Linked DNA regions of Aureispira sp. CCB-E. The protein of the gene in region 1 interacts with the protein of each later gene in a pairwise test. Links are inferred from orthologs where the notes say so. Each region holds a gene or a part of one and is shown on either strand. Other genes may lie near its edges. The genes, in order: QP953_RS22265, QP953_RS04605 and dnaE.

Region 1 (10,695 bases):
GTTGGTGTACTCCCAGTAAAACCAATTGCTTTTTGTTCCCTTGCCCATCTGCCAGAACCATTCTTAAATATCTCCAGATTTACGTCATCATCAATCTCGTAAAAAATAACAGTCAACCCATTTGGAAATTCTTTTAACAATTTATTCCCAAAACGTATTTCATCGTCAATCAAAATTGGGTCAGGAATTGGGATCGGTTTGATTTCAACTTCTATATCAGGAACTGGAATCGGCTCGACAGGCAAAACAGGTAGTTTTATTGCTCTTAAAGGTGGTTCAAACATGGGAAAATATCGCAAGAACAATTTATCACAAGATTTTGTTTCCCAAGCTATTTTAGAAGATTTTAGGGCTTTCTTGAAGGCGATATACGTCTTTTTTAATTTCCTTTTGGTTACTTTATCTTCCGTATTAGAGATCAATTCTTTTACTTTTTCCTTAATATCGTCTTCTGAATAAGGCGGTCTAAGTAGTTCTCTTTCAATTTCAGCATCTTGATACAAGATTTCCAAAGAAGCTTTGAGGTTTTTATAAGCTTCTAATTTTTTTGATAATTCAGGACTGATGCTCTCTGGATTATTTTTTTCCGCCTCAATAGCTGTTTCCAACTGGCGGATCATCTCCATCAATTCTTTTAATGCTTCTAGTAACTCTAACATAGTTTTTAGGGTCTGCTGTTTTTCTTTAAGAGAAATAATATTAGTAGCAAAATAATTGTTCCACCAACAGCCCCCCATAAAAGTAGAGATGTATTAGAAGATTTTGCAGTATTGCTATCTTGTTTTATTTCCTGTTCTTCTTGTTTCTTTTTTAATTGTAAAGCTAACTTTCGTTCAAATAAGCTATCAATTAGAGTTTTTTCTTGAGGAGTTACCTCCAATTTATAAGCCAAAACTGGACGATAATCCAATTGAGCCCCCAATGGGTAATTTCCCTTTAGGTATTTTCTCATCTCTGCAAATTCTTGTTGACTCACTCCTTCTAAGGTTCGTTTGGGTAAAGTAGGCTTGGTGTAATATTTTTTTGAATAGGCCTCTTCTACATTTTCACCTGCTGAAATCCACGACAATTCATCCGACTTGATTTCCTCATAAAAAGCCTGCCCTATTTTTATTTCCTCCTCCAACAACGCTTGTAAACGTTGTATATCCAAAAGTTCTTTTTTTTCATTGGCATATTGCGTGAACAATACATAAGCTGCCCTTCTTTTATATATTTCTTGCACCTTAGGATCTTCTACCTCATAAGACGCTTTTAGATAAGCACGAGCAGCCAAATGTCTTGCAGCAGAGCGATTGCCTGTATTAAATAATAAGTCCCCCAACACTTCTAATAAAATGGGAGAATCATAATTTGCAAAACGCATCATTCCCAATACACCGATCAATGCTTTGTCCAAAACATCTGTAGGCAATTTTTCAACATCCTTTTGGGTGCGTTCTTTATGTTTTTCTAACAAAAAGCTATAGAAGTTATTGTCATTTAACGTACTATAATAATTTTGAGGATACTTATAAAAAGTAGCATCTAAGGGTAAATTGATTTTTCCTTCTTTGGATTTAGACAAAATATACTCCACCAAATACTTCTGATAAATCTCACGTCCAAAATGAGCATTTGTGTCGAGCAACAAAGCTTGATCAATTGCCTTTAAAGCAGCCTCTAAATTCCCATCAAAAATATAAAACGTTCCTAAATTTGCATATGTCTTGTAAGAAGGACCTTCTAACTCTTCTTTTTCATGCATCAACTGAATTGCCTTTTTCTGCTCTCCTAGTTTAGAATAAGCAACTGCCAAATCGTCGTACCAATCGAAGTGTTTGGGATTTTCCTTTAGTTTTGCGGTTCTGTCTTTAACTCTCCAATAATAAAATGCAGGTGAATGTCTTAAAAAATTTCCTGCAATCAACTCTAGTGCGCTTGGGAACTGCTCTCGCTCCATTTCGAGGGTATCATAATCCCACAAACAGGACGAAAAAAGTAGTTGCACACTTCCTAGTATCAATAAAACTAAAGTGTATTTTAAGAGTTGATTCATAATTGGTAAATAAAGAACAGGATTCCTTTTTTTTGGTTACAAAGATAAGCTATTTTTCAAGGCATTATAATCCCAAACAATTTTTATGTTAAATAAATGAAGCTTTAGCTTCTAACATTAGCAATGATCAATAGAAAGCAACCGCAACAACTCAAACATTAAAAACCTAACAATCAAACTAATACACAAACAACTCTCTATTAATACAAAGATACATTTCGATACAAAAAAGACCTCTTGAGTATTATTTTAACTTCATCCACTCTTTTTCCATTTTATCTACTTTCTTCTGTAATTCAGGCAAATTTTTAAATACAATAGCACAACGATAATACTGCTTATAATCTATTGCAGGTGATCCCCAAATAGCCGTATTTTCTTTTTTAACAGACTGAGCCAAGCCACTTTGCGCTTGAATTTTGGTACCATTGGCAATCTTTAAATGACCTGCAAAACCTGCTTGCCCTCCAACCATACAGTTATCTCCAATCTGAGTACTCCCTGCGACTCCTACTTGCGAAGCCAATACCGTATGTTTGCCTACTCTAACATTATGAGCTATCTGAATTAAATTGTCTAATTTTGCACCTTCCTCTATTACCGTGGCATCCATCGTAGCACGATCAATAACTGTATTGGCTCCAATTTCCACCTCATTGGCAATTAAAACAATCCCTAATTGAGGAATTTTTTTGTACGAACCATCTGTTTGTGGCGCAAAACCAAAGCCATCACTACCAATAACAGCATTCGCATGAATAGTGACATGATCCCCCAATTGGCAAGCTCGATATATCTTTACCCCCGAATGCAGTGTAACATGATCCCCCAACACAACATCGGCACCGACATAAACGTGTGGGTAAATAGTTACATTTTTTCCAATTTTAGCACCTTTTTCAACATAAGCAAAGGCATCAATTCTTGCTCCCTCACCTATTTCAGCTGTTTCATCAATGTAAGCCTGCTTAGAAATTTGCTTTTGTTGCTCTGCCTCCATTGCATCGCTAAAGTGTTGCATCAAAACACTCAAACTGGCATATACGTCATCAACTTTGATTAAGGTTGCCTTTAAAGTTTCTTTGGGTTCAAAATCTTTGTGCACCAAAATAACAGAAGAGTCACAAGTATAGACATACGATTCATATTTCATATTGCCTAGAAAACTGATGGCACCAGGTTCTCCTGCTTCTATTTTTGCTGGCTTACTGACCAACACATCAGGGTTTCCCACCAACTCCCCACCTAGCAACTGACTAATTAAACTTGCTTTAACTTCCATATTTTTTCTTTTTTTCGTTCGTTCGTATTCTCAACTATTTCTTATGTTCAACTTGTAAGAATACTTGTACCATTGAGTTTCCTAATTTTTTATAAAAGCATCTATTCGAAAGGGCTAAAATACGATTAAGCTATTTTAATACCTTGTAAATTTTTCCTCCTAAACTTAATGAATTTCTATCCAAAATCTCTACTTTGAGAAAATTATCCATAGTTTAATATTTTGCCATGCAAATAACATCTAAGTTACCCAATCTAGGAACTACCATATTCACGGTCATGTCTGGCTTAGCTAATCAGCACAATGCCATCAATTTATCTCAAGGATTCCCCAACTTTGACTGCGACCCTAAGCTAAAAAATCTAGTCAGTCATTACGTTCAAAATGGGTATAATCAATATTGTCCTATGACAGGGCTTCCTACTCTAACACAACGCTTGGCAAATAAAATTGAGCATTTATATCAAGTAGCCTACAACCCAAAAACCGAAATCAACATTACTTCGGGCGCTACTCAGGCTATTTTCAGTACCATTCATGCCTTTGTGCATGCTGGTGACGAGGTGATTATTGTAGAACCTGCTTATGATTGTTACCAACCAAGCATACAACTAGCAGGCGGTATTGTTGTCCCCTATCAAATTAAAGCACCTGATTGGAAAATTGACTGGGAAGCGTTTGGGCAACTGATTACTCCTAAAACTAAAATGATTATCCTCAATACGCCACACAATCCTTCGGGTAGTATTTTAATAGATGACGATTATCAAGCTTTACAAAAATTAGTAGCAGATACTAATATCTTAATTTTGAGTGATGAGGTCTATGAGCACATGATTTATGATGGTCAAAAGCATTGCTCTATTTTAAGCTACCCCGCTTTGAGAAAACGAAGCTTAGCGGTCTATTCTTTTGGCAAAACCTTGCATGCAACAGGTTGGAAATTAGGTTATATTGTCGCCGATGAAGCTTTAATGTACGAATTCCGAAAAGTGCACCAATTCGATGTTTTTTCATCCAATACTCCTATGCAATATGCCATTGCCGATTACTTGGAAGACGAAAGCACCTATTTAGGCTTAGCTAACTTTTTCCAACAAAAGCGAGATTTATTTTTAGATAAAATCCAAGACAGTCCCTTTGAATTTATTCCTAGCGCGGGCACTTATTTTCAAGTAGCTGATTACTCTGCTATTAGCGATGAACCAGATACAGAATTTGCCAAACGTATGACCATAGAATATGGCGTTGCGGTCATTCCTATCTCTGTCTTTTATCATAATAATTTAGACAACAAAGTTGTCCGCTTTTGTTTTGCCAAAACAGAAGATGTATTGGAAGAAGCTGGAAAATTAATCAAAACCATTCAACCTAAGTAGATCGTTTTTAAATGATTCAATCTCATTGTTTAGGGCACAATATTTTATTATAAATAAGCCACTCTAATACTTTCACAGGAGCCGTATTCGGCATATAAGCAGCAATCATTTTGACACAATCAATCAAGTAATGATCGTGTAGTTTCCTTATTAAAGGAACAATGGCTTTATTTTGTACATACACAAACGGCTCTAAATTCGTAGGCAAATAAATTCCTTCTTCCTCTTGCACGTAAGTTGCTCCTAAGACAGGCACTGATAGAATGCTTGCTTCTTTATTGACAATTAACTTAGCTGTTTTTTTTAAAGTAACCGTTTCATTTTCTACCTCCGAAGCCGTCAAGAACGTTTGCCTTGTTTTCCAAAAAGAATGGTGTTTAAATTGTTGATGTTGGTTGTAAAAGGCTTTGGTCCACGTTTGATTTTTGGTAACTTCTATATCAATAACTTGTTTGTAATAATTAATTGCCAGCATCTCATTTTGTGGCTGAGATAATAAAGTATTCACGACAATAGCCCCTTGAAAAGCTGATTTAATAGCCTTCTGTACACCTTGTGAAGCTATTGGATCTAAAGAATATGCAGCATCACCTACCCTAATATATTGTTTAGAAATAGGTTGGCTATCCACATAAGCAGTCGCATCACAAGTGTTGAGTATAGAGTCTCTTCTGTGATACTTTTGAGCAGGAAATAATGAGGCACATTCAATACTTTTGTTATAAAATTGATTTAAAGAAGTATGTTTTTTGATAAAATCAGCATCGGAAAATACACACATCAAATAATCACACTCCGATACTGGTGCTCCCCAAACCCAACCGTTTGGAATCGCTTCAATAAAAGAGTTTGTACACATAACTTCATTGCATCTCCAATAAGCATAAGTAGCCAATGTTTTGGTCAAATATGCCTTTTTGATAGAATTCTTGACAACGGGTTTTCGACCACTTGCCTCGACAAGAAAGTCCGCTTGAATGTTTATCGTTTTATTGGTGGCGTCTTTGATACTAATATCCCACTGTTCTTCTGGGCTTAACTGCAACTGTAACTGCTTAAAACCTTGCAAGAGGTCTACTCCTTTTTTTACTGCCGCATTCATCAAAATTTCGTCAAAAACACCCCGATCAACGTGCCACCCTGCTTTATCAGTATCAAAATTTTTGTCAACAATATGTTCGCTTGCCCACAGCAACTTCGATTCTTTAGCACTAACAAATCCTTTGGCAGCCACAATATCTCTAATCTCCAACAAATCCAACCAATGCAGAATTCCTGCACTCAAAGATAAGCCGATATGTGGACGGGGGAACGCCGCTTTTTCCAACAACAGCACCTTATACCCAAATTGAGTCAATTGATGGGCTATTGTAGAGCCTGCTGGACCTCCCCCAATCACAGCTATATCGTATTTAGATTGATACTTATCCATAGTTTATTTGTTCCAATTAGGCATCAAACGATGAACACGTTCGTAAGATTGAATGGCAAAATGCAACCATCCTCTTATATAATCACAAGCCACTCTTCCTTTTTCAATTACCTCATGATGACAACCTCCGCCACAGAGGTAACGAGCCCAACATTCTGTACAAGGTGACTGTTGGTGTACGTGCCTATCATGAAGCCATTTGTGCTGCCATTCGCTGTTAATTCCTTCTTGGATACTTCCCATAGCACCACTTTCTTCATTAACAAAACGATGACAAGCATACAAATCTCCATCTGCCGAAACGCCCATATATCCTGCTCCTGCTCCACAAGGGTAAGGACGATGTGTTCCGTTGCTAATTTCCTTAAAAGCATTGATCATATTCAAGAATGGGTATCGTTTGCCTTGAAGTACAGCTTGTTCAAACCTCAGCCCGCATTCTATCATATTGGTCAATAAAACTTCCAAATCTTTTTTGCTCATTTCCTTTTTCCCATTGCTAGCATTTAGTAGAGGAGAAAAGCCAACGCTATGAAACCCCATATTGATAAACTCATCCAATACCGTTGCCAAACCTAAATTTTCAGCCGTCACAGTCACTCTTGCCGATACCTGCATTTTGCGTTGTGCGCTTAACAAAGGGCGTATTTTTGTCATAATTTGCTCATAAGTCCCCTTGCCGTTTTTTAAAGGCCGCAAACGATCATGTGCCTCTTTTAGTCCATCTAAACTAATCGTAATTGCAAAACCGTACTCCTCAAAAAACTGTATATCTTCATCTCGAATTAGCGTTCCATTAGATGTCGTTGAAAAATTAACGTTCACCTGTTTTTGTTCTGCTAAATTAGCAGCATACTCTGTTGCCAAACGAAGACCAACCCGATTCATTAAGGGTTCTCCCCCCAAAAACGTTAGCTGTACCGTGTCGCCTTTGTTGGCACCATTGATCAACATATCAATCGACTGTAAGGCCATTTCTAAGGACATATTCTTAGATGGTCCTCCAAAATCTCCTTGATCAGCATAGCAATAGGAACAACCTAGATTGCATTTTTGTGCCATTGCCAACGACAAAGCACGTAGTGGCGGTTCTTTTAAAGCAGTATCGTTTATTTTTGTCCTCATGTCCACGCCCAAGGCAAGCAATTCGTATTGAATTGCTTGCTGGTCCTGTAATTGCATCATTTTTTTTAAACGCTCAGCTGTTGAAAAATCAACATCAATAAGTTGGCTACCATTGGGTACAAACAGTTGCTGTCCTTTTGCCCCCTCAATAAGGTGTATTTGAGGTGTTTTAGGTTGTGCAGCCGTTGCAATATGTCCTGCCATTTTTTGTGCTAATAAATTCAATGAAGCGCCTTTTGAATATGACTTAGTTTCCATTTTATGCTTCTTTATTGTCATTAGAACCTAAGGCATCCTTTCCTTTAACGATAAATTGCAACTCACCTTCCCAATTCATAAACAAATCATCGTAAGTTAACAATCGGGAATCCACCCTATCGTCAGGAATATAACTACCACTACGTTTTTTAGACATCCAATTATCGCCCTTGCTTAAACCATCTTTATCAGGCTCGACATTGACATAATCTGGACGGCTAGCAGCCCAATAATAACAAGCACACTCTCTATAATCATTTTGCCAAGGGGCACAAAGACCTTGCGTTAATTCTCCTGGCTCTAAGATATCTTCTGTAAACGCAGCACTGTTATCTTCAAAAAAGGTATTGACAGTTAATACATGTAGCTCCAACGCATTATTATTAACATTCAAATCTTTGGCTTCAACAACAATCTCTTCGTTAGACTCTTCTTTGGTAAAATAACACTCCACTTCTTGCCCTTGTAACTGCAAAATTGCCGCTAAATTATTGGACCACTCCATAAATGAAACGCCATTAGGATTCTCTTTTGTCATCAAAGACACATTTCCACTACCAGGCATAGTAGGTCCTGTTGTTGGTACCATCGTTGGTTTTCCATTGATACCAACTAAGCGATGATATTTCAAACGTTCCAATTCTCCTTCTCCTTCAATAACAAAATTATTGTTCTCAATCAAAGTCAAGCCTTTAAAAGCACGTCGCCATAGATTTCTAAAATCAAATTCTAAGCCAGGGAAACAGTTGGAAATAGCCGACCTAGGTAAGATAGAAAAAGGATTTCCTTTACCTCTATAATGCAATTGGCTTTGGAGGTCGGATACAGGAATGGTTCGGCAAGTCTGATTTAACTGCTCACTAGCTTCCTTAAACATAGCGTTAGCAGCTGCCTTAATAATCGTATCAATTTGTCGATGCGTAAAACACAGCGCTCTCCCATCTGCACCCCGCATCAACCCAGGCATTTTTCGACGTTCTTCATCCGACAAATCCCCAATTTTATCTGGTCGTCTAATTGCATTATCAAACCAAGGTGATAAGCCAGTACTAATTCCATTGAACACTCGCTCATGAATTGCTCGAACAGCTAAGTTATCGACCAAGGAAGTAGCCATAATAGGCTCATACATTCTATTAAAATCATTAGAATCTTGGCGCACCATTGTACTTGCTGTATTGTATTTGCCGTTGTATGCATTGCCATTCATAATAGCCGTATTCATCAATCGAACCGTTTCCAGAGCACGACGAATAATGTCTTCCGCTTCTTCTATAGACACGGGCTCTTGCACTATGGGACCTTTTAATATTTGCTCAATTTCATCTGTAACAACACGAACAGGCAATGTATCAGGCGCAAAGGCTGGCGGACCAGCACTAATATGAGTTCGAGCTTTTAGAATATCACCTTGTCCTAAGTCCAAATGTACAGAAATAAACCCATCACATTCATCATCCAAATATCCCCAACTCACACGGGTACCATTTGTAGCATCATCATACCCTGCAAAAATCATAGCGGGATTGGTTAAAATAGGTCTTTCTTGATTGCCTTCTGTATAGCCAAACCAATCTTTTGTTTTATCATAAATGAGAAAAGCATCTCCCATTTGTTCATAAATAGGGTCTTTTTCTTCTGTCATCGTCTCGCCAGATATTCTCGTTTTAGAAGCCCCATAAACTTTTCCTGGACCAGGGGTATACCTAAATCTAATTTCTGGAAAATCTTCTGTCGGTTGGATGAACTGTACTGTTCCTAATGGCAAATATTTCCCTGCCAAAAAGTTATCACACAATCCCTTCAACTCCATTCGCTCATGTGTCGTAATATTGTTGATTTGAGCATTGATCTTATCTGCTACATTTTGAGTTCTCCTATATAATTTGATATTGGCCACATCAACATGCCAAGAGAGATTGCTCAATGTTAAGCCAGCCTCTTCCAACAATGCTTCTGTTAAAGGAACTAGCGTATTTTCATCTTGATCGGTAATCACAAAAACTTCTAAAAATGGTGCCACAGGATGAATTTTCCCCGCAGAATCGCCTAAGCCTGTAGAATCTTTAAAAACAATTTGTTCAGGCAGATAGGCTTCAATAACTCCTGTCGTCGGATTTACATTGAGTGTTTCTTTAGGAATAATCGTTCTAAAATCAAGTGGTTTGGTTTCCGATACTTCCAAATCAAAAGCTGCTAAAGGCTCTGTAGCAGAACCAAGTCGACCGATAGCAATAGGGGGCAATATTCTTATATCTATAATTTTCATTTTTTTACATTTATTGGGTGTGTTTAATTAACAACAGTTCACTAAAAACCTTATTAGCCTGATTATCATTCCTTTTACCACTAAAAGCAAATAAAAACATATCTTACTAATAAGCAACTACGAAGTACTCATGCAATACCCCTAGTCATGTTAAGCAGGAACATTAATAATAGCCGTAGCAATTTTTTGAAAATTCTCATCCGCTTCCTTTAGAGAATATAAATATTTTTTATGTTGCTCATCCGCGGTCAATAACAGTTCTTCAATAAGCGGTTTGGAAGCTTGAACCAAATCTTGATGTACTTTCCATCGACTTATTTCTCCCAATGGTAATTCCATCGTATATGGTGTTAAAAATGGTGGGCCTGCCATAGTTGAAGAACCTACTGCAATAGGAAGTTGAACTAGAACTCCTGCAATTCCTCGAAGGTTATACATTTCTCCAAATGTTGCATGAATAATTGTTCCTCTAGGAGAATAAGCTCCAGAATTATTAAAGCCGCCATCCAACAAAAAGCTATGTGTCAAGAATGTCAACAACATTCTATAACGGACATTAAATAAATTTCCCCACGTCTTTGCGACTGGATTTGTAATAACATCAATTTTGCTATCAGTATCCAGACCTTCGGAGGGTGAATAAGTAGGATCTGCCACTGTTTCGTTGACGGTAGGATTGGTTGCAACGGGTCTAGTAGGCTCAAAATCTTGTGGCATCTTGCGCCATTCTTTGTATATGGTTAAAAATCGTTCGAAGTGAGAATCTTCGCCATCAACTTCCTCCATTGCTTCTCCTTGTTCTGCAATTTTATTCAAAGCAGTGATGGCATCTGTTCTAGAAAGTAAAGGAGCTACTAATACATCTGGAGTTCCTTGAGGATTTGCCCCCGAACTATTTCCTCTTGCTCCTCC
Region 2 (10,629 bases), 4.5 Mb from region 1 along the record:
CTTGATGATTATCACAAGATCTATCCTTAAATTAGAAGACTATATTACAATCGAGCACATCGAGTCGATGAACAAAGTAATCGTACTGACAGGATCAATAGTAGGGGTTGCTTATTTGACAGAGTTGTTTGTTGCTTGGTATTCAGGATATATTTATGAGCAATACGCATTCTACAATCGTGCTGTGGGACCTTATTGGTGGGCTTATGCAGCGATGATGGGATGTAACGTAATCTCTCCACAATTCTTCTGGTTCCGCTCAATCAGACGTTCTTTAGTGTGGACATTTGTTTTATCTATTGTTGTAAATATTGGTATGTGGTTCGAGCGTTTTGTAATTATCGCAACAACACTAGCAAGAGATTTCATTCCATCTAGTTGGAGTTACTACACTCCATCTTGGGTAGAAATTGGTATTTATCTATTTACTTTTGGATTGTTTGGTACACTTTACCTAATCTTTATGCGTGTCGCTCCTGTAGTAGCTGTAGCAGAGATTAAGTCTATCTTAAAATCTTCTGGTGATCAATATGTGGGTCCTGCTGTAGCAGAAAAAACTGGTGAAATCAATGCTGGTTTGCACCACCATGATCACGATGAGCACATGACACACGGTCATGTTCAAACTCCTCAAAATTTGACTGGAACAGCTCCTGATACAAAAACGTCTACAGTTTTAGAGTCTGACGTAGATGTATTGATAGGAGATAATCCTGAAGATAAAACCATCGAAGACTTCAAAGAAGATTTGAATTTTGAAGATGGAGAAGATTCTGAAAAAGACGATAAATAAACAATTAAGCAATCTCTTAGGCAAACGCCTAGTATAAATATAGATTAAGCATGAAAAGAGTATTAAATAAAAAAGTGCTATACGGCTTGTACAATGATGAGGAAATCCTTATGTCAGCAATCAAGCAAATCAAAAAAGAAGATGCTGAAATTATGGATGTGTACACTCCTTTTCCAGTACACGGTTTGGACCCTGTATTGGGCTTGAGCGAGTCTCGCTTGCATATTGCAGGATTTTTGTATGGAATGACGGGTACAACTTTAGCCTTTGGTTTCATGTCTTGGGTATTTACCCGTGATTGGCCGATTATTTTTGGTGGAAAGCCTTATTTTTCTGTTCCTGCATTTATTCCAATTACGTTTGAGTTTACGGTATTGATGGCAGCAGTGGGAATGGTTATTACCTTCTACCTTGTATGTGGATTAGGATTTGGAGTTGAGAATCCATATTTAGATCCAAGAATTACGGACGACAAGTTTTGCATCGCTTTTGATGTATCACACAGTTCAAAAGAAGAGGTAGAGGCACTTTCTGTATTATTGGAAAGAACTAGTGCAGAAGAAGTTCACACTAAAGATATCTAATATTAAAAACTAAAGAATAATTCGAAATAGAAATGAAAAATCTAACAAGCATATATTCATTGGCTACCGTTGGTCTGGCTAGTCTTTTGTTATGGAGCTGTGGTCGTGCTGGTGGTGATGATACTGGTAGTGAATACATGCCAGATATGTCACATTCCATTGCATACGAAGCAAACTACAGTAGTTATTATTATAATAATACTTGGGATGGAGAAGAAGCTTATAGAGCTTATGCTGGTCCTCGTAAACCTGTGAAAGGAACCGTAGCTCGTGGTTACTTGCCTTCTAAATACCAAAACTTAGAAGATTATAGAACTTCTGCTGACGAAACTCACGTGGCTCTTCAAGAAAAAGTAAGAGATATGATGATGGCAGATGCTAGCATCCAAAATGAAATTAAACCAACTTCTAAAGCAGAATTAGAAAGAGTTTTGACAGACGGTGCTACATTGTACTCTATTAACTGTGAAGTATGTCATGGTGAAGAAGCTGATGGAAATGGTGTGTTGTATAATGAGGGAGAAGGAAAATATAGTGCTAAACCTGCTAACTTAGTTAATGAGGAATTTAGTACTGCTACAGATGGTCGCTTCTTAAACGCTATTTTGCATGGAAAAGGTATGATGCAATCTCATGCTGATAAAATGTCTCCAATGGAACGTTGGAAAGTAATTCACTATATTCGTTCTATGCAGGCAGCTAAAGCTGGAAAAGAATACAATCCAACAGGTAATGTTAATGTATCTCCAAAACCTTCTTTAGAGGAGTCTTTTAATGCTATGATTAGCGAATTGAAAGCCAATCATGATGTACAAGATTTGAAAATTAACTTGGACAATGTATTATACAATTCAGGGAATGCTGAATTACAATCTGCTTCTTCAAAGACACTAAATACTTTGGTAGCTTTATTGGAAGCTAACCCTACTGTGAAAATCGAAATTAGTGGTCACACAGATAATTCAGGAGATTCTACTGAAAACCTTGAGTTGTCAACGGCAAGAGCACAAGCTGTATACCAGTATTTGCTTGATCATAACATTGTTGCAGAGCGTTTGTCTTACAAAGGATATGGAGACACTCAACCTGTAGCATCGAATGATACAGAAGAAGGAAAAAAACAAAATAGAAGAACAGAGCTAAAGATTGTTCAATAACAATTTATTTAGTTTTCAATAAAGCGTAATCTAAGATTAAAACAAGTATAACTTTTATATACAATGAGCAATCATAACAACGAAACTTTTGTCTTTGACGGAAAAACCAAGCTGTTTACCATCGTACTGATGGTTATTGGTGCCGTCTGTTTAGGCTGGTCCTACATCAGTGGTCCTGAGGATATGCATCACATGCGTTTTTGGACTAATTACTTGCACAATTCCGTGTTTTTCACAGGAATTGCATTTACAGCAGTTCTATTCTTAGCAGCACATGCTTTGGCATGGGGTGGATGGGTTGCAATGTTTAAACGTATCCCTGAAGCGATTATGAGCTTCTTGTGGGTAGGAGCTATCTTATTTTTAATCTTAGGAATAGCGATATACATGCACGCAAATGGTACAGAATTATTGTACTTGTGGAACAACCAAGATTATCTAAATGTAGAAAGTGCAAACTTTGATCCATTGGCTTTTCACAAGTCTGCTTTTGTTAACCCTATCGCTTACTTATTGACTGTAGTGGTTGTGTTAGCATGGACTTTCTTTGCTGTAATGTTTAGAAAAATCTCTATCAATGAGGATTCTACTCCTTATGTTGTTACAACAGATAATCCTGTTCCTGAAAACGTAAGAAAAAACCGTATCTATGCAGCAGCATTTTTGCCAATTGGTGGTTTTTCTAGTGCTTACGTTATCTGGCAATGGGTAATGTCAGTAGATACTCACTGGTACTCTACTCTATTTGCTTGGTACGTAACCGTATCTATGTGGGTAGCTATGATGGCTATGACTTTTATGCTTATCATCTTCTTGAGAGGAAGAGGTTTGCTACAAAAATTCACAGATGAGCACATGCATGATATTGGAAAATATATCTTTGGATTTAGCGTATTTTGGACTTATTTGTGGTTCTCTCAATTTATGTTAATTTGGTACGCTAACAACGGTGAGGAAACTCAGTACTTCTTTATTCGTTTTGAGCAATTCAAAGTGGTTTTCTTTGCTAATTTATTAATGAACTTTGTTGGTCCTTTCTTCATCTTGATGATGAACAACTCTAAACGTACATTGGGGACACTAGGGTTTGTTGCTGGACTAGTATTTATTGGACATTGGGTAGACTTTTATCAAATGATTAAGCCTGGTGTTTGGTATAACTACGAGCATGCTCAACACTTGTCTCACGCTGGACATGGTGAACATGGAGATACACACAGTGAGAACACTTATCACATCAACGAAGCTCCTAAAGCTGTTTTAACAACTTATCAAGACGATCAACATGGCCATGACCATGGAAACGATCATAGCAATGGAGATGATGTTAATACAAATGCAGAGCATAATCACGATACACATACAGACAATCATAACCATGACGATCATGCTACAACAGATGCTGGACATGATCATGATGACAATCACGGTCATGCAGCAGCAGGACACGATGATCATGCACACGGAGATCATGCACATCATGCAGAACCTCAATTCTTGCTAGGAGTACACTTCCCTGGAGCACTAGAAATTGGAACAATGTTAGGTTTCTTAGGCTTGTTCTTATTTGTAACATTCACTGCATTGAGTCGTGCACCATTGTATCCACCAAACGATCCATATATCTTGGAGAGTGAGCATTATGATACTGGAATCGGACCAGAAAGAGACGCACACTAATAGAACGCTATATAAGAAGCATCTATTAGTAATTAATAAAACAATGAATATTTTAATTTAAAGGTTATACCTTTTAAACAATATAAAAGACATGGGATTTACAATCGGGGCATTATGTGTCATTTTATTGGCTGTATTTATCGTGCAGGTAGGAAAAGCTAGAGAACTAGCATCTATAGTACGTAACGACCCAGCAGAACAAGATGAGATCAATAAGTTCCACACTGGTTTAGGAATGGTATTTATGGTTACCTTCTTATCGGTGTGTGTGGTTTCTTTTATCTACTACATCCCAACAACTCTAGGATGGGGACCTAATATTGCTGCATCAAAGCATGGACCAGAAGTAGATTACTTATTTAATCTTACGTTGTTCTTTACATTTATCGTATTTGTATTAACGCACATTGCATTATTCTGGTTTGCTTGGAAATACAAAGGTAAACAAGGAAAAATTGGTCTTTATTGGGCGCACAATGAAACACTAGAAATGGTGTGGATGATTATTCCTTCTGTTGTAATGACTTTCTTGGTAGTAGGTGGATTACAAGCTTGGAATAAAATTATGTTGGACTTGCCAGAAGATTCTGTAAGTGTTATTTTACCAGAAGAGGATGGAGAATACTTGGAAATCGAAGCAACAGGAACACAGTTCTTGTGGTACTTGCGTTATCCTGGTCGTGATGGAAAAATTGGTACAAAATACTTTACACAAATCAATAGTGCCAACCAATTGGGACAAACTTGGACAGATGAGAAAAACATGGATGATTTCATGACTACTGAGATCGTACTTCCTGTAGGAAAACCTGTTCGCGTTCGCATTACTGCTCGTGATGTATTGCACAACTTCTACATCCGTGATATGCGTGTTAAAACAGATGCTGTTCCTGGTATGCCAACTTACTTTAACTTCACACCTACAGTAACAACAGATTCTATGCGTCGTCGTTTGAGTCAACAGCCAGAGTGGCAAGTTCCAGACAAAAAAGACGATACAAAGCAACGTTGGGAAATGTTTAACTACGAGTTAGCTTGTGCTGAGCTTTGTGGTAATGGCCACTACAGTATGAGAAACTTGGTTAAAATTGTTTCTGAAGAAGAATACTTGGATTGGTTGGATGAGCAAGAAGGTGGTAAATTGGAAGAGGTTGTAGATTCTGCAAATGGTGGTGAAACAACTTATACTTATGTACCAGGTTCTGTAAAATCTCAGTACTTCTCTAAAATTTTTAACACAGACAAAGATCCTCTAAAAGGTAAAACTGCTGATTTAGAAAAATTAGTAGAAAACAAGCTTCGTGTCAATGTTTACATGAACAAGATGAGAGAAATGAGAAATAATGCTGAATTGGGATCTGCTGATTATAACAATGCAGAAGCTGCAATGAATCAACTAAAACCTATTCAAAAAGTAGCTCGTACAACAACATCAGTAGCAGAATCTAATGCAAAATTAGAAGAAGCTAAAGCAATTGCTAATAGTGTTAAAATAACTCCAAAAGAGCCTGTATCAGTATCTGTTGATTCAACAGTACAAGACACTACAGGTAAATAATAGAGTGTAAGAGATTAGAAGAAATTATAAATATCAATAGTTAAATATAAGCTATCATGGCAGATATTAATATCATAGAAAAAGAATTAGAGCATGGCGGACACCACGATGACCATGGACATGATGACCACGGCCATCACGGTGACAAGTATCAGTCTTCTTTTGTAGATCGATACATTTTTAGCCAAGATCACAAAACGATTGGAAAGCAATTCTTGATTACAGGAATTATTTGGGCAATCATAGGTGCTGGAATGTCGATTATTTTCCGCTTGCAATTAGGATTTCCTGATGCAAACATGGCTTGGCTACAACCTTTGTTGGGTGGATGGATTAATATTGATCCAACAACAGGAGTTGGTAGAATTGACCCAGATTTTTATTATGCATTAGTAACAATGCATGGTACAATCTTAGTATTCTTTGTACTAACAGCAGGATTATCAGGAACATTTAGTAACCTTTTGATTCCGTTGCAACTAGGAGCAAGAGATATGGCTTCGCCAATGATGAACATGTTATCGTATTGGTTCTTCTTCTTGGCCGGATTTATCTTATTAATTTCTTTGTTCTTAAATACAGGACCATTCTCTGGTGGATGGACAGGATACCCTCCTTTATCTGCGTTGCCACAGGCATCAGATGGATCAAAGGCAGGAGCAACTTTATGGTTGTTGTCATTGGTATTCTTTGTTGTATCCGTACTATTGGGTGGAATCAACTATATTACTACTGTATTAAATATGCGTACCAAAGGGATGCATATGTTTAGAATGCCTCTAACAATTTGGGCGTTTTTCGTGACAGCAATTTTAGGATTGTTATCATTCCCAGTATTGGCATCAGGTTTCTTTATGTTGACTTTTGACCGTGTTTTGGGAACATCATTCTTCTTAAATGAAATCTATGTTGCTGGAGAAGCTTTGACAACAAGAGTGGGTGGTTCAGCAATTTTGTACCAACATTTATTCTGGTTCTTAGGACACCCTGAGGTATACATTATTATTTTGCCAGCAATGGGACTAGTATCAGAAGTATTGTCAGTACATGCACGTAAGCCAATCTTTGGTTACAAAGCAATGGTATTTTCTATCTTAGCAATTGGTGTCTTGTCCTTCTTAGTTTGGGCACATCACATGTATATGTCAGGAATGAACCCATTCATCGCAAATATCTTCGTTCTCTTTACGTTGATTATTGCGGTTCCTTCAGCTGTAAAAGTATTTAACTGGATTGCAACAATATGGGGAGGTAACTTGCGCATCAATTCTGCCTCTTTATTCTCTATTGGTTTTGTATCTATGTTTATCTCTGGTGGTTTGACAGGTATCTTCTTAGGAAACGCAGCCATCGATATTCAACAACACGATACTTATTTTGTAGTAGCCCATTTCCATATTGTAATGGGGGTAGCTGCTTTCTTTGGTATGTTTGCTGGTATTTATCACTGGTTCCCTCGTATGTATGGTCGTTTTATGAACGAAACACTAGGAAAAATCCACTTCTGGGGAACAATGATTGGAGCGTATGCTATCTTTGGACCAATGCACTATTTAGGAATGGCTGGTGTACCTCGTCGTTACTACCGTTTTGATGGTTTTCAAGCGTTTGCTGAATTCGGTGGTATGAACGAATTTATTACAATTGCAGCTATTTTGACATTTGCTGTTCAGTTGTTGTTTGTGATCAACTTCTTCTACTCTATGTACAAAGGAAGAAAGCAAACAGAATTGAATCCTTGGGGAGCAACAACTTTAGAGTGGACAGCTCCTGTAAATGCAGGACACGGGAACTGGGAAGGAGATATTCCTCATGTATACCGTTGGCCTTATGATTTGGGACGTCACGGTAGAGAGTTTATCCTTCAAACTGAGCCTTTAGCAGAAGGTGAAGTAGATGGAGGTCATTAATAATAACGTATTTATCCAACAGCAGTTTGTTGGTGAACGACAAACTGCTGTTGGTATCTTATAAATATCAGAAAGTTGGCAACAACAAATAGTAAAACGGTAAGTACAGGAAGTTTTTTGAAACAGAAGATTAATGACTACAAACTTTTGACTAAAGTGAAATTGTCGGGGTTGGTTGTCTTTTCTGCTTGTATTACTTACATTTTGGGAGCGAGCACATTTAACTGGCAAGCCTTAGTAATACTAGGTCTTGGAGGTTTTTTTGTAACAGGAGCTGCAAATGCACTCAATCAAGTCTTGGAGAAAGACTATGATAGGTTGATGAAGCGAACAGAAAATCGTCCAATTGCTACAGGTAGAATGGAAACATCAGAAGCGGTGTTAATAGCAGGTTTGTTAAGCGTAGCAGGTTTGTTATTACTATCTTCTTTTAATCCTATGACCGCAGTTTTAGGAGCTTTATCTCTAGTTTCATATTCCTTTATTTATACACCAATGAAACGTGTTTCTCCAGTTGCAGTATGGATTGGTGCCATACCAGGAGCTTTGCCAATGGCTATTGGTTGGGTTGCTGCGGGAAACAACTTGGGACCAGAGGCTATTTTCTTATTTAGTCTTCAGTTCTTTTGGCAGTTTCCTCATTTCTGGGCGATTGCATGGGTAGCTTACAAAGATTATTCAAAGGCAGGTTTTTATTTGTTGCCTTCCAAAAAAGTAGATGGAAGAGACAAAAGTACTGCACTACAAACAATTTTTTATGCTTTGTGCTTACTTCCAATGAGCTTTTTGCCAATTTATTTTAATATTGCAGGCTATATTGCTTGTGTGGTTATGTTGATAATGGGTATCTTTTATCTAACTTATGCCATTAAATTATACTTAGAATGTAACGATCAAGCAGCTCGAAAATTGATGTTCGCGTCTTTTGCTTATTTACCAGTTGTTTTGATTGTTTTAGTTCTTGATAAAATCTAACATATGGAAATGGTTGCATCTCCAAAAAAGATAAAACGAATCCATCCCAAAAAATTTGCTTTGTGGACGGCAATGGTGAGTATGATTATGCTATTTTCAGCATTTACGAGTGCTTACTTAGTCCGAAAAGCAGCAGGGAATTGGCTTTCGTTTCCAATAGTAGAAGAGTTCTTTTATAGTACTGGAGTTATTCTGTCAAGTAGTGTTATCTTACACGTTGCATACAAAGCTTTTGTGGCAAAAAATTATGGTTTATACAAGGTTTTGTTAACAGTAGGTTTTGTATTGGGAATTTCATTTGTTGCCTTGCAATACATGGGATGGTTGGCACTGAATGACATGGGAATTTTTATCTCAACCAATCAATCTAGTAGCTTTTTCGTCTTGTTAATTGGTGCTCATGCACTGCATGTTATCGGAGGAATTACAGCCCTAATGATTAGTTGGATATATGCCTTGAAACGCAGTACTCAAGCATGGACTCCTAAAGGACAATTAAGATTAGAATTAACATTTACCTATTGGCATTTTGTCGATATTTTGTGGTTGTACTTATTGTTATTCTTGTGGATACAACAATAGTGCACCATAGTTTTTAAATAAAAATTAATATTCATATAAAATTAAAGTCGTAACAATGGCAACTGATACTGTTCACGAAATTGAAAACGAAATCGGAATGGAAGAATTGTGGGATGGAGGAGATTCTCCGTTTCGCTCGGAGTATGGAAAATTAATGATGTGGTATTTCCTACTCTCTGATGCTTTCACTTTTGCAGGATTCCTTATCGCTTATGGATCTTTGCGTTTTAGCATGAATGCGTGGCCTGTACCAGATCATGTATTTAGCACAGCTCCTTTTGGAATAGAAGGTGCTCCTCTTATTTTTGTTACATTCATGACTTTTGTTTTGATTGTAAGTTCAGTAACTGTTCTTAGAGCTGTTCAAGAAGGAAAATTAGAAAATGTTCACGGTGTTGTAAAATGGTTGTTCATCACGATTATTGGTGGTGGTATGTTTTTGGGTTGTCAAGCTTGGGAATGGACAAACTTGATTGCTGCAGAGGGCGTAACTATTTATAACAACCCATTTAGTTCGGCTTTAGATAATGGAACGTATGTGACATTAGCAGAAGCAAAGAAATTGAATCCTGAATTGGAGGAGAAAACCATGATGGTTTCTATCCATTCGGATGCTGGTCATAGTGAAGAGGCGTTGCCTTATTTGTACGATGCTAAAAATGATCAAAAATATTTTGAAAAATTCGACCACCATTATTTCCATAGACATGGAAGCGAAGCGCCTAAAAAAGCAGTTGGTGAATCTTTTGAGGTTGGTGAACCTTATTTGATTGCTTACCACGATGGGGAGTATTTCCCAGGTGCTTACAAAACAGCTGGAACATTGATGGCAGAAGAAATGGGACCAACAGCATTTGGGACATTGTTCTTCTTTATCACTGGGTTCCATGGATTTCACGTATTCTCTGGTTTGGTAATTCTATTGGTTATTGCTCTAAACTCTTGGTCTGGATTCTATAGAGTACGTAACAATGGGCATGTTATGGTTGAAAAAGTTGGTCTCTATTGGCACTTTGTAGATTTAGTTTGGGTATTTGTATTCTTGGCATTCTACCTATTATAATCTATCAAAAGTCAACGAAATATCAATAATTAAAAATATCAATAATAAATTATATATATCATGGGACATTCACATGGACTAAGTGTCGAAGAGCAAAGAAAAGAAGATATAAAAGTAGGTGTTAAAGGGTTTTGGATTTTATTGTTAGTAACTTTTGCTGAGGTAGCAATTGCTTTATTTCTAAAAGATCTTTTACCTGGATTAGTAGTAAGACTATTTATGATTGCACTAAGTTTGTACAAAGCTTATTATATTGTTAGCATATTTATGCATTTAGGATCAGAAGTAGGAGGAATGGCTGCAACGATTGTATTGCCAATGGCTCTT
Region 3 (11,791 bases), 1.8 Mb from region 1 along the record:
CAAAACCTACAGTTAAAGATCAATTTTGAAAGAAAAACTAGAAACCATCTTATCTATCACGTATCTATTGATAACCTTTCTAATGCGCCCCTAGACATTCTTCCAACTGATTTTTACTATACAACATCCAATAGTTCTACCAAATTTAGAGCTGTTGAATATCATCACCTTATTCAAGATATTGATAAAAACATTGCACACGGGCATAATACAAACGAAGTGATTGGCTACCTACAATTAGCTCATGCCCTTGAGGATTTGGTTACAACAATTACTGATAGTGATAAAGACTTAAGTAAAGAGGCTAAATTGCAAAAAGACTTAGATCGTGAGCAGGAATACAACAGTTATGTTGTTCAAGAAAATAGCAATTCTGAAGAGATCATCAAACTTTACCAATTAAAAGAACAATTAAATCAGTTTTATTTAACTCCTGCAACATTAGATGTCGGTCAAAGTTATTCAGGAATTATCTATTTTCCAAGAGCAAAGAACCGAATTAAAGATGGTTGTCATATAACTTATTCTAGTTCTAATGGGAAAATAAGCATCTCTTTTGGGCAAAAAAAATAACTTAATTCACAGCTTACAGGCAGTTTCTTTGGGCACCACTTGTGTGAAAATTCACATATATTGGTGCCTGTTTTTATTCTAGAACCGCTCTGCTTTTAGTAACAATTAGCCAGCAATTGCCAATTCAAAATTTGGATTTATAAATTTATTAGATTACTTTCATTAAATAAATATTCAGTTAATTTAATCATTACTCTGTTAAATATTGTATTATTTTGATTATCAGCAAAATGCACCTCTTTCAATCTTTGCACTAAAAGGCTGATAATCAGACTAAAAACTAAGCTTGCGCTCTCACGACCGCAGGGAGCTACCACGAAGTAGCACCGCAGGTAATCAACAGAGTATTATTTAATAATAAACAAGATGAAACTCCCACTCTATTGGTTTTTATTGTTAAGTCTCTTAGCATTTCCTCTGCAACCATTTTCTCAAAATACAACTTCCAATACTTCCATCGCTAGCGTAGAATATTTACAAGAACGCACTCCCATTCAAAAAAAAATTAAAAAGAAAAAACGAAAAAAGAAGTTTCAACGTAAATTTAAGAAGACAACAAAGTTGCAAACTACTAATAGCAAAAAGGGAATTCCTACCTTTTTTCTAATCATGGCTGGAATCTTATTACTAGCACTGATTGCTTGGTCTATATACTTTTTCCCCTTATTAGCTTCTGGCGCCTTGAGTGCGTCTTGGGGGTGTTTGGCTCCCATAGGAATCTTATTTTTTGGTTTTATAGGAATCCTGTTTAGTGCTATTCTTATTGCGGGTATTGTTCTATTTACTTTCTTTGCCATCCGAATGATCAACAGAAAAAACCGACCTGCACCAACCCCAAATACAAAAGAAAGCACTGCTCAAGAAGAAGATTACATTCAAGCTCAGATTAAAGACAAGGCTTCTAAAGACCTGCCTTACCTTGCTCCCAAAAGCTTAGAAAAATACACCAATATCAAACGCAACATTGTGGAATTAAAATACAAACGAAGTCAACTAGAAGCAAAACAAACCAACAGTGCCTTAAAAGGCAGAATACAACGTGAAATTACTGACTTGAACGAAAAAATTGCACGAAAGGAAGCATTAGTCAATGCCATTGAGGCGCTTCATTCTGATTTAGAAAAGATGCCTGAACACAAAAAGGAGCCTTATACAAACATAAAATTAAAAATTGCAAAACTTCAATTCGATAAAAAGAAATATCAAGAAAGAGAGGATTACAGAGCCATTCAAAAACAAAAGGACATCGACGAAGCAATTCAAGAGCAAGAAGAAGAACTAAAGTTGCTTCTTGGCATTGGCAACAACTAGCAAAAGTTAACGAAATCCACGCTCTTGCTTTATATTCTCATAGGCTTCTTGTACTTTTAAGAACTTAGCAGTAGCGGCTTTTTTAACACCTTCTCCCAAGTGCTCTAACTTATCAGGATGATATTTTTTGAGCATAAAATGATAGGCATCTTTAACGTCTTCATCTCGGGCAGAAGGTGAAATTTCTAATATTTTATAATAGGCATCCATCGCTTGATAAAACATGGCTTTGATAGAGTCAAATTCTCCCGCCTCTACGCCAAGGTGAATGCTAATAACTTTTATGGCCGCGATTTCTGCCTCATCTATTGAATAATCGGCATTGGCTATCCCAAACAAAAAATGAATCAATTGCAAACGAGTTTCATAGCTAGTTGTTCTGCGAATTTGTTGAGTTGTTTTTTTTAAATCAAAGTCATTGTTTATCGCTTCCATTAAAATATGCCAATAATCATCCATCTGAAGGGTACCAAACTGCTCTACTAAAAAAGAACGCACATAACTTAGTTCTAAATCATCAACCTCACCATCAGCTTTTACAACGGCACCAGCCAATAATATAGAGCCAACAATAAAATCATTAGGATCGGTATCTTCAATCGAAGCTGGCGCATTTTTATTCAGCCAAAGCTGTCCCCCATCTCGGTGCAGTTTATCCAAAATAGCCCCCAAAATCAAACCAATTAATCCGCCCCAAAAACCACCTACACTTGCTCCTACTATTGGTCCTACCAGTTTGCCTAACCAAAATTTTAGTTCCTTCATAATTTTGCACGATCCGCTATGAAGCCTTTTTTATGCCTCACAAAATGAAAAATGTTTATTAACGATTATCGCTATTCCGTTTTCAAAAGTAAGAAATTATTTTTTTTGATAATGAAATTGTTCCAATAATACTATTTCCACAGCACTAAATCAACAACATTTGCTGTTTCATTTAAAAACTACTTCAAACTCAATTAAGTGTATTTGAACATCAAAAAACAGAAACAAATTATTTCAAAACAAATTCAGTCAGCGAGCATTTTTCGCTAAAAAAACGTATCTTAGTAGTTTGAATTAAAGTAGTTTTTTTTAAGTTGATAATAACATACCTTCTCAAACCTTTGTTCGCAAAAAAACAGTCATGCCAGAATTCGTACACTTACACTCTCATACTCAATTTTCACTTCTAGATGGAGCTTCCAATATTGATATTTTGATGGAAAAAGCTGCTGCTGATAATATGAAAGCCGTCGCTTTGACCGATCATGGAAATATGTTTGGGGCGTTCAAATTTGTGGCTGCTGCCGAAAAACAAGGCATTAAGCCAATCGTGGGTTGTGAATTTTATTTGGTAGAAGATCGACACAAACAATCTTTTGCCAAAGCAAAAGGAGAACGAGACAAACGTTACCATCAATTGATGTTGGCCAAGAATCAAGTTGGTTATCAAAACCTGTGTAAGCTTTGTTCTTATGGCTTTATGGAAGGGCTTTACAGCAAATTCCCACGTATTGACAAAGAATTAATTGAAAAGTATCACGAAGGTTTGATTGTTACCAGTTGTTGTGTAGGGGCAGAAATTCCCCAAGCTATTATAGAAGGTGACATCGAAAAAGCTGAAGAACTGCTTAAATGGTGGTTGAACATTTTTGGCGAAGATTATTATATCGAAATTCAACGACATCGTGGCTTAGAAGACTTGGACATTTTCAAGAATGGAAAGCGTGTCATGAGTGGCGTTAGTCAGGAAGATGTCAACCAAGTTCTATTAGGTTTTGCCAAAAAATACAACATCAAAGTTATTGCAACGAACGATGCCCATTATGTGGAAGAAGAAGACTGGGAAGCTCATGATATGTTACTGTGTATCAATACGGGTTCTTTGGTAGAGGACACGAATCGTTTTAAATTCTCTAGTTCTGATTTCTACTTTAAGACTCAAGCAGAAATGAATGCTATTTTCACCGACGTTCCTGAGTCGATCGCCAATACGATGGAAATTTATGACAAGGTAGACAAACTTACTTTGGCACGAGACATCTTATTGCCAGCCTACCCTCTGCCTCCTCAATACAATACTCAAGATGAATACCTTAGAGGTTTGACCTATGAAGGAGCCAAAAGAAGGTATGGCATGATAACAGCCGAAATTTCGGAACGATTGGATTTTGAACTAGGAGTTATCAAAAATTCAGGTTATCCTGGATACTTCTTAATTGTACAAGATTTTACAACAGAAGCTCGAAAAATGGGCGTCTCGGTTGGTCCAGGACGTGGTTCGGCAGCTGGTTCGGCAGTGGCTTATTGTTTGGGAATTACCAATATTGACCCGATTAAATACGACTTACTTTTTGAGCGTTTCTTAAATCCTGAACGGATTTCGATGCCCGATATTGATATTGATTTTGATGATGTGGGACGTTCTAAAGTAATGGATTATGTGATTGAAAAATATGGTCGTAACCAAGTAGCTCAAATTATCACCTATGGTTCGATGGCCGCCCGTTCTTCGCTCCAAGATGTGGGACGAGTAATGAACATTCCCTTACAAGAAGTGATTGCCGCCAAAAAAGTATTGCCTGAAAACTTGTCTGTCACACTAAAAAAAGTTTTAGCAGATGGCGATATTGACCCTAAATTAAAAGGCAAACTAAATTCTGAAGAGGTAGAATTAGCCTATCAATTCAGAAAATTGGCAGAAGATCAGGGGCATATCGGAACGATGATTCAAAATGCTAAAAAATTAGAAGGTTCCATTCGAAATACGGGGATTCATGCCTGTGGGGTAGTTATTACGCCTGACGATATTACAAATTTCGTTCCCGTAACTGTAGCCAAAGATTCTGATTTATTGGTTTCTCAGTTTGATAACTCTGTTGCAGAAGATGCTGGACTTCTAAAAATGGATTTCTTGGGACTCAAAACCCTAACCATTATCAAAGATGCTTGTAAAATCATTAAAGCAAAACATGGCGTAGAAATAGAACCGGATGAAATTCCTCTAGATGATCAAAAAACATACGAACTCTTTCAACGTGGTGAAACGATTGGGGTGTTCCAGTATGAGAGTCCTGGCATGCAAAAATACATGAGGGAATTGGTGCCTTCTGAGTTCTCTGATTTAATTGCAATGAACGCTTTGTATCGTCCTGGTCCAATTGCTTATATCCCACTTTTTATTGATAGAAAGCATGGTAGAGAGCCGATTGAATTTGACTTGGAAGATATGCGAGAGTACCTTGATGAAACCTATGGTATTACAGTCTATCAAGAGCAAGTGATGCTTCTTTCCCAAAAGTTGGCTGGTTTCACAAAAGGGGAAGCCGATATGCTACGAAAAGCAATGGGAAAGAAGAAAAAGAAATTGATTGACCAAATGTTTCCTAAGTTCGAAGAAGGTTGTGCTAAGAATGGTCATACAGGAGATGTTGTCAAAAAAATATGGAAAGACTGGGAGGCCTTTGCTTCTTATGCTTTTAATAAATCCCATTCTACTTGTTATGCTTTTGTTGCTTTCCAAACAGCCTACTTAAAAGCACATTACCCTGCTGAATTTATGGCTTCGGTCCTCACGCACAACAAAAGTGATATTAGCAAGGTTAATTTCTTTTTGCAAGAATGTAAAAATCAAAATGTTGAGGTACTGGGTCCAGATATTAACGAGAGTTATATGAACTTCTCGGTTAACCAAGAAGGAAAAATACGCTTTGGCTTGTCAGCATTAAAAGGCGTTGGTGAAGGACCTGTTGAAGAAATTTTAAAAACTAAAAAAGAATCTGGAGAGCCTTACAAAGATATTTTTGATATTGTTCGACGCATCAATCTAAAAGTAGCCAATAAAAAATGCTTTGAAAGTCTAGCTTATGGTGGTGCCTTTGATGCTTTTGGTTTGGATAGAGCAGTTTATTTTACAAAAATAGACGGCAAACATACATTCTTGGAATTGGTATTGCGATATGGAAATGCCTACCAAAAACAAAAATCTGAATTAGCCTTCTCCCTTTTTGGTGCCGATGCTGTCGATCAAACAATGCCCGAGCCGAAACTTCCTGAGACAGTCACAGAGTGGAATTTGATGGAAAAACTAAAAAAGGAAAAAGAGGTAACAGGAATTTACCTCAGTGGGCATCCTTTGGATGATTATCGTCTAGAAATTTCTAAGTTTACTAAAACCATCAATCGTTTAGACGAATTCAAAGACCAAGAAGTAGCTATCGCAGGTATTATCACTTCTGTCAACCATCGTGTTAGTCAAAAAGGAAGCTTATTTGGTTTTGTTGGTATTGAAGATTATGAAGGAAGCGTTTTTGAATTTGGCTTGTTTGGTGATTCTTACCTCAAACACCGTCATTTATTAGAAACAGATACCGTTATCTATATCAAAGGAAAATACCAAAAAAGCTGGCGAGACCCCAATCAATACGAATTACGTATCAACGAAATCCAACTCTTAGATGAGGTAGGAAGTAGTAAAATTAAAGGGATTGCAATCAATTTGCCCATTCAACAACTCACACCTCAATTGATCGATCAATTGGATAGAATTTGTGATAAATACAAGGGAGAGCAACAATTTTCGGTTAATTTGCTTGATGCAGCTAATAAAATTATTTTGCAATTAGATTCTGCCAATCGCCGCATTAACGCTGATAGTTTGTTTACCAACGAATTGGATAGTTTGGGGCTTAAACACAAAACAATTCTTTAGAAAAGAAGATACAAGACACTATGTTTCAATATATCGAAAAGGTTTTAGCCAAAAACACATTTCAGTTTCAAATAACACAAGACGATGTTTTGATGACATTTGAACAAGTGTTAGAATTATGGGAATGTTCTAGAACCTTTCGATTGTTTTATACTCAAATCTTAAGAGAAGTTCCATTTGCTGCTTTCTTTTGGGAGCATAAAGGTATTCATAAAACAAATTTGCAACAAACCTATGAGTTCGTGATTGTTGGAACCAATGCTTTTGATGGCAAGCAAGCAAATTCGACACCTTTTAACACCTACTTTTCTTCTAAAGAAGAATCTGTTGTTTGTTTTTCTAATTTGGGTAATAATGCTCGATTAGTTGTGCCTTGCCCCAATTCTTCTAAAGAAGTATATACCCATTTGGGAACCTTTATTCGAAATGCTCCTTACCAACAAATTGATACTTTTTGGCAGACTGTAAGCAAAGAATTACAACAAAATATTAATCAACAGCCACTTTGGTTAAGCACGTCTGGCTTAGGTGTTTATTGGTTACATGCTCGTTTGGATCAACGCCCCAAATATTACACCCATGCGCCTTATAGAAAAGTATAAGCACTCTATTTGTTAGGAAATGCAACTGAATTGCATTAAATTTGCAGTAAACAGATTAACTTTTAGTGTTTCAAAAGCCTTCAAATTATATGAAATCAACTAGAAATACTGCTGCGAAATCAGCTATTCAATCCTTATTACAACAATCTGATACTGCTTTATCTCATAAGGACATTCAGAATGCAATTGGTAAATTATGCAATCGGGTGACTATTTATAGAATTTTAGATCGTCTTGTAGAAGAAGGAGAAATTCATAAAATCATCAATACTGATGGCGTTATCAAATATGCAGCTTGCCATCAATGCGAATCCCATCACAACCACAACCATGATCATGTTCACTTCAGCTGTACAAAATGTAATTCTGTAACCTGTTTGGAAAATGTACAACCAAGTTATAACCTACCTCCTAATTATACCGTTCAAGAAGTTAATTTCACACTTTCTGGGATTTGCCCCAATTGTATGGATTCAATCGTTCGTTAAGTCAAACACAACAAACCACTGTAAATTGACGCCTTTATTTATTTTTTAGAAGCAGAAGAATGCTTTTTTCCCAAAATTGCCTTTTCTTTCGCTAGCGTATCCATCACAGCTTGATATAGAGAATCTAAGGCTGGAGGGTTGGTAAAATAAGCATGCATACTTTGATTGAATACTGCTGTATCTACCTTATGTATTCTAAATATTTCACCATAATATAATCGAGCTAAACTATCCTTCTCTCGTCTATCCACAATTTCTGTCAACAAAGCTTCTGCTACATGAATATCTTTGAGAATAGGAATAAGTTCGTCATCACTCAATAATGGTTCTACTACGGGAACCTCTCGAAAGCAACCAGAAAAGAGTATGACTACTAGTGTAGCCATACTCCATAACTTTCTGTATGTTGTTCCTCTTAACAAGTTTTATTTTTATCTTAAGAATAATAATTCACGGTATTTAACCAATGGCCAAAGCTCATCGTCTACCAATTGCTCTAAATCGTCTGCTGCATTACGCAACGTTTCCATAATTGGTTTTACCTCATCACAGTAAGCAAAAGCTTTTTCTCTAGAATCCAACAAACTCGCTTTTTCACGTTCGTCCTTCATCTTATACGCACAATCTCTAATTGTGTTCACATAAGTAGCAATGTCTTTCACTAAGCCCAATTGCGCAGCATAACTCTCCTCTCCCAAGCCTAAATCTTTCAACGCACGGATATTTTCCATCAGTATATTTTGATAATGTACTGCTACCGGCAAAATTTGATTCATACACATTTCAGCCATAGTACGCGACTCAATTTGAAGCTTTAATACGTATTCCTCCAAGCGAACTTCATAATGTGCGTGTAATTCTTCTTCTGACAATACCCCTGATTCCACAAATAACGCTTTAGTCGCTTCTGCCGAGTATGTTTCTAATGCTCTAGGTGTATCCCCATGGTTGCCCAACCCTCTACGAGCAGCTTCATCTCTCCATTCGTCGCTGTAACCATCTCCTTCGAATCGAATGCTCTTAGATTCGTGAATGTAGTTCTTTAAAACTAACAAAACAGCTTGATCTTTAGGCGTGTTATTAGCCATCAAGATTTGAACATCTTGATAAAACTCTTTTAACTGTTTACCAACAATCATATTCATAACAGCCATTGGAGCAGCACAGTTGACCGTAGAACCAGCCATACGAATTTCAAATTTATTGCCAGTAAAAGCAAAAGGCGATGTACGGTTTCTATCCGTATTATCTAACTCCAAATTAGGAATTTTGCTCAATAAATTTAGCACTGTTTTTACCCCATCATCTGTTACATCAACTCCTTTTTCAATTTCGTCCAATACTTTTGTTAAAGCATCTCCGATAAATACCGAAATGATAGCAGGCGGTGCCTCATTGGCTCCCAGACGATGGTCATTAGAAGCAGAAGTAACACTTGCACGCAAAATATCTGCATACTTATAAACGGCTTGAATAGTATTGACAAAGAATGTCAAAAACTGTAAATTCTTGCCTGGTTCTTTTCCTGGAGAAAGTAAATTCTTTCCAGTGTTTGTTGCTACCGACCAGTTGTTGTGTTTTCCAGATCCGTTTACCCCAGCATAAGGTTTTTCATGGAACAAGACACGCATTTTGTGACGAATAGCAACACGTTCCATAATGTCCATCAACAACTGATTATGATCTACAGCAATGTTGACATCTTCATAAATTGGTGCAAACTCATACTGGCAAGGAGCTACCTCATTATGACGCGTGCGTAGTGGAATTCCCAACTTGTAACATTCTTGTTCCAAATCTGTCATATAAGCATATACACGCTCTGGAATTGTTCCAAAATAATGATCATCCAACTGTTGCCCTTTAGGAGCCAAACGTCCCAATAATGTCCGTCCTGTCATGACCAAATCTTGGCGCGCATTAAACAATGCTTCATCCAACAAGAAATACTCTTGCTCCCACCCTAGTGTTACCGAAATTTTTGTAATGTTAGCATCAAACAATTGACAAACATCAACCGCAGAACGCTCCAAAAATGCCTGTGATTTTAATAGAGGCAATTTATAATCTAAAGACTGCCCACCATAGGTTACAAAAATAGTTGGAATACAAAGTGTTTTCTGATTGTTAACATCCAAGATAAATGCAGGTGAAGTTGGATCCCAAGCGGTATAACCTCTTGCTTCAAAAGTTGTTCTCAATCCTCCTCCTGGAAAACTAGAACCATCTGGTTCTTGTTGTACCAGTTCATTTCCTGTAAACTCCTCAATTGCTTCCCCGTCTGAGTTTAGCGTAAAAAAAGAATCATGCTTTTCAGCAGTACGCCCTGTCAATGGCTGAAACCAATGCGCATAATGGGTAACGCCTTTACTTAGTGCCCATTTTTTCATGGATTCTGCAACATGGTCTGCCAAATCTCTATCCAAGTTATCGCCTGCATCTATAATTCCTCTAAATTTTTTGTACAGTTTAGGTGCGAGATACTGCTTCATAGTGACATCACTAAAAACATTGCAACCAAACATTTCTGAAACATTGGAAGATAAAGGAGCCGTTGTGAATTTTTTACGGTTGGATAACAGATCTAAAGCTTTAAATCTACTGTTCATGATTTTGATGAATTTTTTTAAAATAGGCCTATAAACCTACTTAGGTGAAAATTACTTAATTTTGGCGCAAATGTAATGAATTTGTTACTTAAAAAGAGGCTTATTGCTAACTAATTAAAAATTATTTTTTAGTCTATTTTCTTATTCCAAGAACACGGCAACAATCTACTTTATCAAATCATAATGAGGGACTTCTTCCAAAAATTCAAATGTTTTTTCTTCTTGGTTTATCAGTGAACAGTAATTAACAGGACCATTAGTTACTAATAAATAAGGCACCTTTAACGTCATATTATACTGTGCAATTTGGTGAAACACCTTATTGTCCACTTTTACTTTAGCAGATTTACATTCTACTAATAACGCAGGCTCTAACGCTTTATTAAAAACCAAAATATCGCAACGCTTGGTCATGGTATTAACTTCTAGTCCCATTTCTGAACGAATTCTATTCTTAGGATAACCTTTTTCCTCTACCAAGTAGTGCAAGATTAGCTGTCGCACGATCTCTTCAGGAGTTAACACTAGGTATTTTTTACGAATCAATCCTAAGATGTATTTCTGGTTATTTGTGTATTTGATTTCTAACCTCGATTGGTATTTTAACAAATCTATTTTTAATAACATTAAATCTATTTTTTAATAGTCTACTACCCCATGAACAGCGCCTATCCAGAACGTTCTAGGTTAAATACAGCGCTAAAGCTGTCATTCGTCGCAAAAAACAATATAAGTTTTTTAATTATAGTATCATTGCCTTATCAAATTTTGGTTGTTGATTCTGTGTGCAATCGCAAATAAAAGACTCCCATCTATTTTATTTGATAGTAATACCTAAGAAATGCTATTTAGCTACTTGATAGGCTTCCTTAGCAACTTTGCACCTATTACTTCTTCTAAAATCACTTAAACTTTATTAACTAATCTCAAAAATATTCTATACCAAGCACGAATCTAATTTAATCCATCAAAAGATGCGCACATTGATTTCAAAAGCTAATTTAATTGTTTTTGAAACATCCTTATTATAAGTATTCATCCTTAATTTTTATTTAATTCATATTAACATTTTAATTAAAAAATGAAAAGTACATTAAAATTCAATTGCAGCAATTATTTATTCATATTCTTTTTTATAATTAGCATTAATAATAATGGTGAGGCGCAATTTGGGCAAAGACCATTTATTAATATAACCAATCCAACTGCCAGTACTGTTTGGGTAAAGGGGCAAACGATAGACATCGAATGGGACGATAATATTTCTTCTGATGTTAGAATTCTCCTCTACCGTGGGACTACACCAATTACTTACATTTCTAACGGCACACCTAGCGATGGATCTTTTAGTTATACTGTTCCCAATAGTTTTGTTGCAGCCAATGATTATAGAATTAGAATCTTTAATATTAGTGGCACTAATGTTTTTGATTATAGCGACTTCTTTACAATTTCTAATCCTCCCAATATTACTGTCACGAATCCGAATACTGGCACTGTTTGGGAAAAAGGGAC

The links.
Region 2: the proteins of QP953_RS22265 (region 1) and QP953_RS04605 interact in binary tests that used the Escherichia coli proteins (3 or more experiments, as listed by UniProt). The link is inferred for Aureispira sp. CCB-E from one-to-one orthologs.
Region 3: the proteins of QP953_RS22265 (region 1) and dnaE interact in binary tests that used the Escherichia coli proteins (3 or more experiments, as listed by UniProt). The link is inferred for Aureispira sp. CCB-E from one-to-one orthologs.

Annotation. Positions count from the first base shown.
Region 1 is NZ_CP133671.1:5,682,417-5,693,111, forward strand. The notes cover bases 2,640-5,623. They hold QP953_RS22265 (methionine aminotransferase), read left to right. Parts: upstream 2,640-3,547; coding sequence 3,548-4,699; downstream 4,700-5,623. Other genes in these bases: lpxD (UDP-3-O-(3-hydroxymyristoyl)glucosamine N-acyltransferase), read right to left, coding at 2,640-3,320; QP953_RS22270 (tryptophan 7-halogenase), read right to left, coding at 4,722-5,623. In the rest of the region: QP953_RS22250 (hypothetical protein), read right to left, coding at 1-659; QP953_RS22255 (hypothetical protein), read right to left, coding at 665-2,038; more of lpxD, read right to left, coding at 2,283-2,639; more of QP953_RS22270, read right to left, coding at 5,624-6,131; QP953_RS22275 (radical SAM/SPASM domain-containing protein), read right to left, coding at 6,135-7,514; QP953_RS22280 (hypothetical protein), read right to left, coding at 7,516-9,783; QP953_RS22285 (ferritin-like domain-containing protein), read right to left, coding at 9,934-10,695. UniProt on the Escherichia coli protein: Shows aminotransferase activity with methionine and histidine as substrates, and to a lesser extent also with phenylalanine.
Region 2 is NZ_CP133671.1:1,221,392-1,232,020, forward strand. The notes cover bases 5,338-8,255. They hold QP953_RS04605 (cbb3-type cytochrome c oxidase subunit I), read left to right. Parts: upstream 5,338-5,828; coding sequence 5,829-7,682; downstream 7,683-8,255. Other genes in these bases: QP953_RS04600 (cytochrome c oxidase subunit II), read left to right, coding at 5,338-5,772; cyoE (heme o synthase), read left to right, coding at 7,758-8,255. Also shown: nrfD (NrfD/PsrC family molybdoenzyme membrane anchor subunit), read left to right, coding at 1-793; QP953_RS04585 (DUF3341 domain-containing protein), read left to right, coding at 844-1,377; QP953_RS04590 (OmpA family protein), read left to right, coding at 1,410-2,534; QP953_RS04595 (hypothetical protein), read left to right, coding at 2,598-4,214; more of QP953_RS04600, read left to right, coding at 4,306-5,337; more of cyoE, read left to right, coding at 8,256-8,657; QP953_RS04615 (cytochrome c oxidase subunit 3), read left to right, coding at 8,661-9,239; QP953_RS04620 (cytochrome c oxidase subunit 3), read left to right, coding at 9,295-10,302; QP953_RS04625 (cytochrome C oxidase subunit IV family protein), read left to right, coding at 10,363-10,629. UniProt on the Escherichia coli protein: Cytochrome bo(3) ubiquinol oxidase is the terminal enzyme in the aerobic respiratory chain of E.coli that predominates when cells are grown at high aeration.
Region 3 is NZ_CP133671.1:3,853,113-3,864,903, reverse strand. Bases 2,698-6,777 are described here. They hold dnaE (DNA polymerase III subunit alpha), read left to right. Parts: upstream 2,698-3,010; coding sequence 3,011-6,577; downstream 6,578-6,777. Other genes in these bases: QP953_RS15005 (DUF6940 family protein), read left to right, coding at 6,598-6,777. Outside these bases: QP953_RS15025 (hypothetical protein), read left to right, coding at 1-573; QP953_RS15020 (hypothetical protein), read left to right, coding at 940-1,884; QP953_RS15015 (TerB family tellurite resistance protein), read right to left, coding at 1,891-2,649; more of QP953_RS15005, read left to right, coding at 6,778-7,179; QP953_RS15000 (Fur family transcriptional regulator), read left to right, coding at 7,269-7,667; QP953_RS14995 (DUF4296 domain-containing protein), read right to left, coding at 7,706-8,053; QP953_RS14990 (glutamine synthetase III), read right to left, coding at 8,099-10,276; QP953_RS14985 (type I restriction enzyme HsdR N-terminal domain-containing protein), read right to left, coding at 10,442-10,903; QP953_RS14980 (Ser-Thr-rich GPI-anchored membrane family protein), read left to right, coding at 11,358-11,791. UniProt on the Escherichia coli protein: DNA polymerase III is a complex, multichain enzyme responsible for most of the replicative synthesis in bacteria. This DNA polymerase also exhibits 3' to 5' exonuclease activity. The alpha chain is the DNA polymerase catalytic subunit.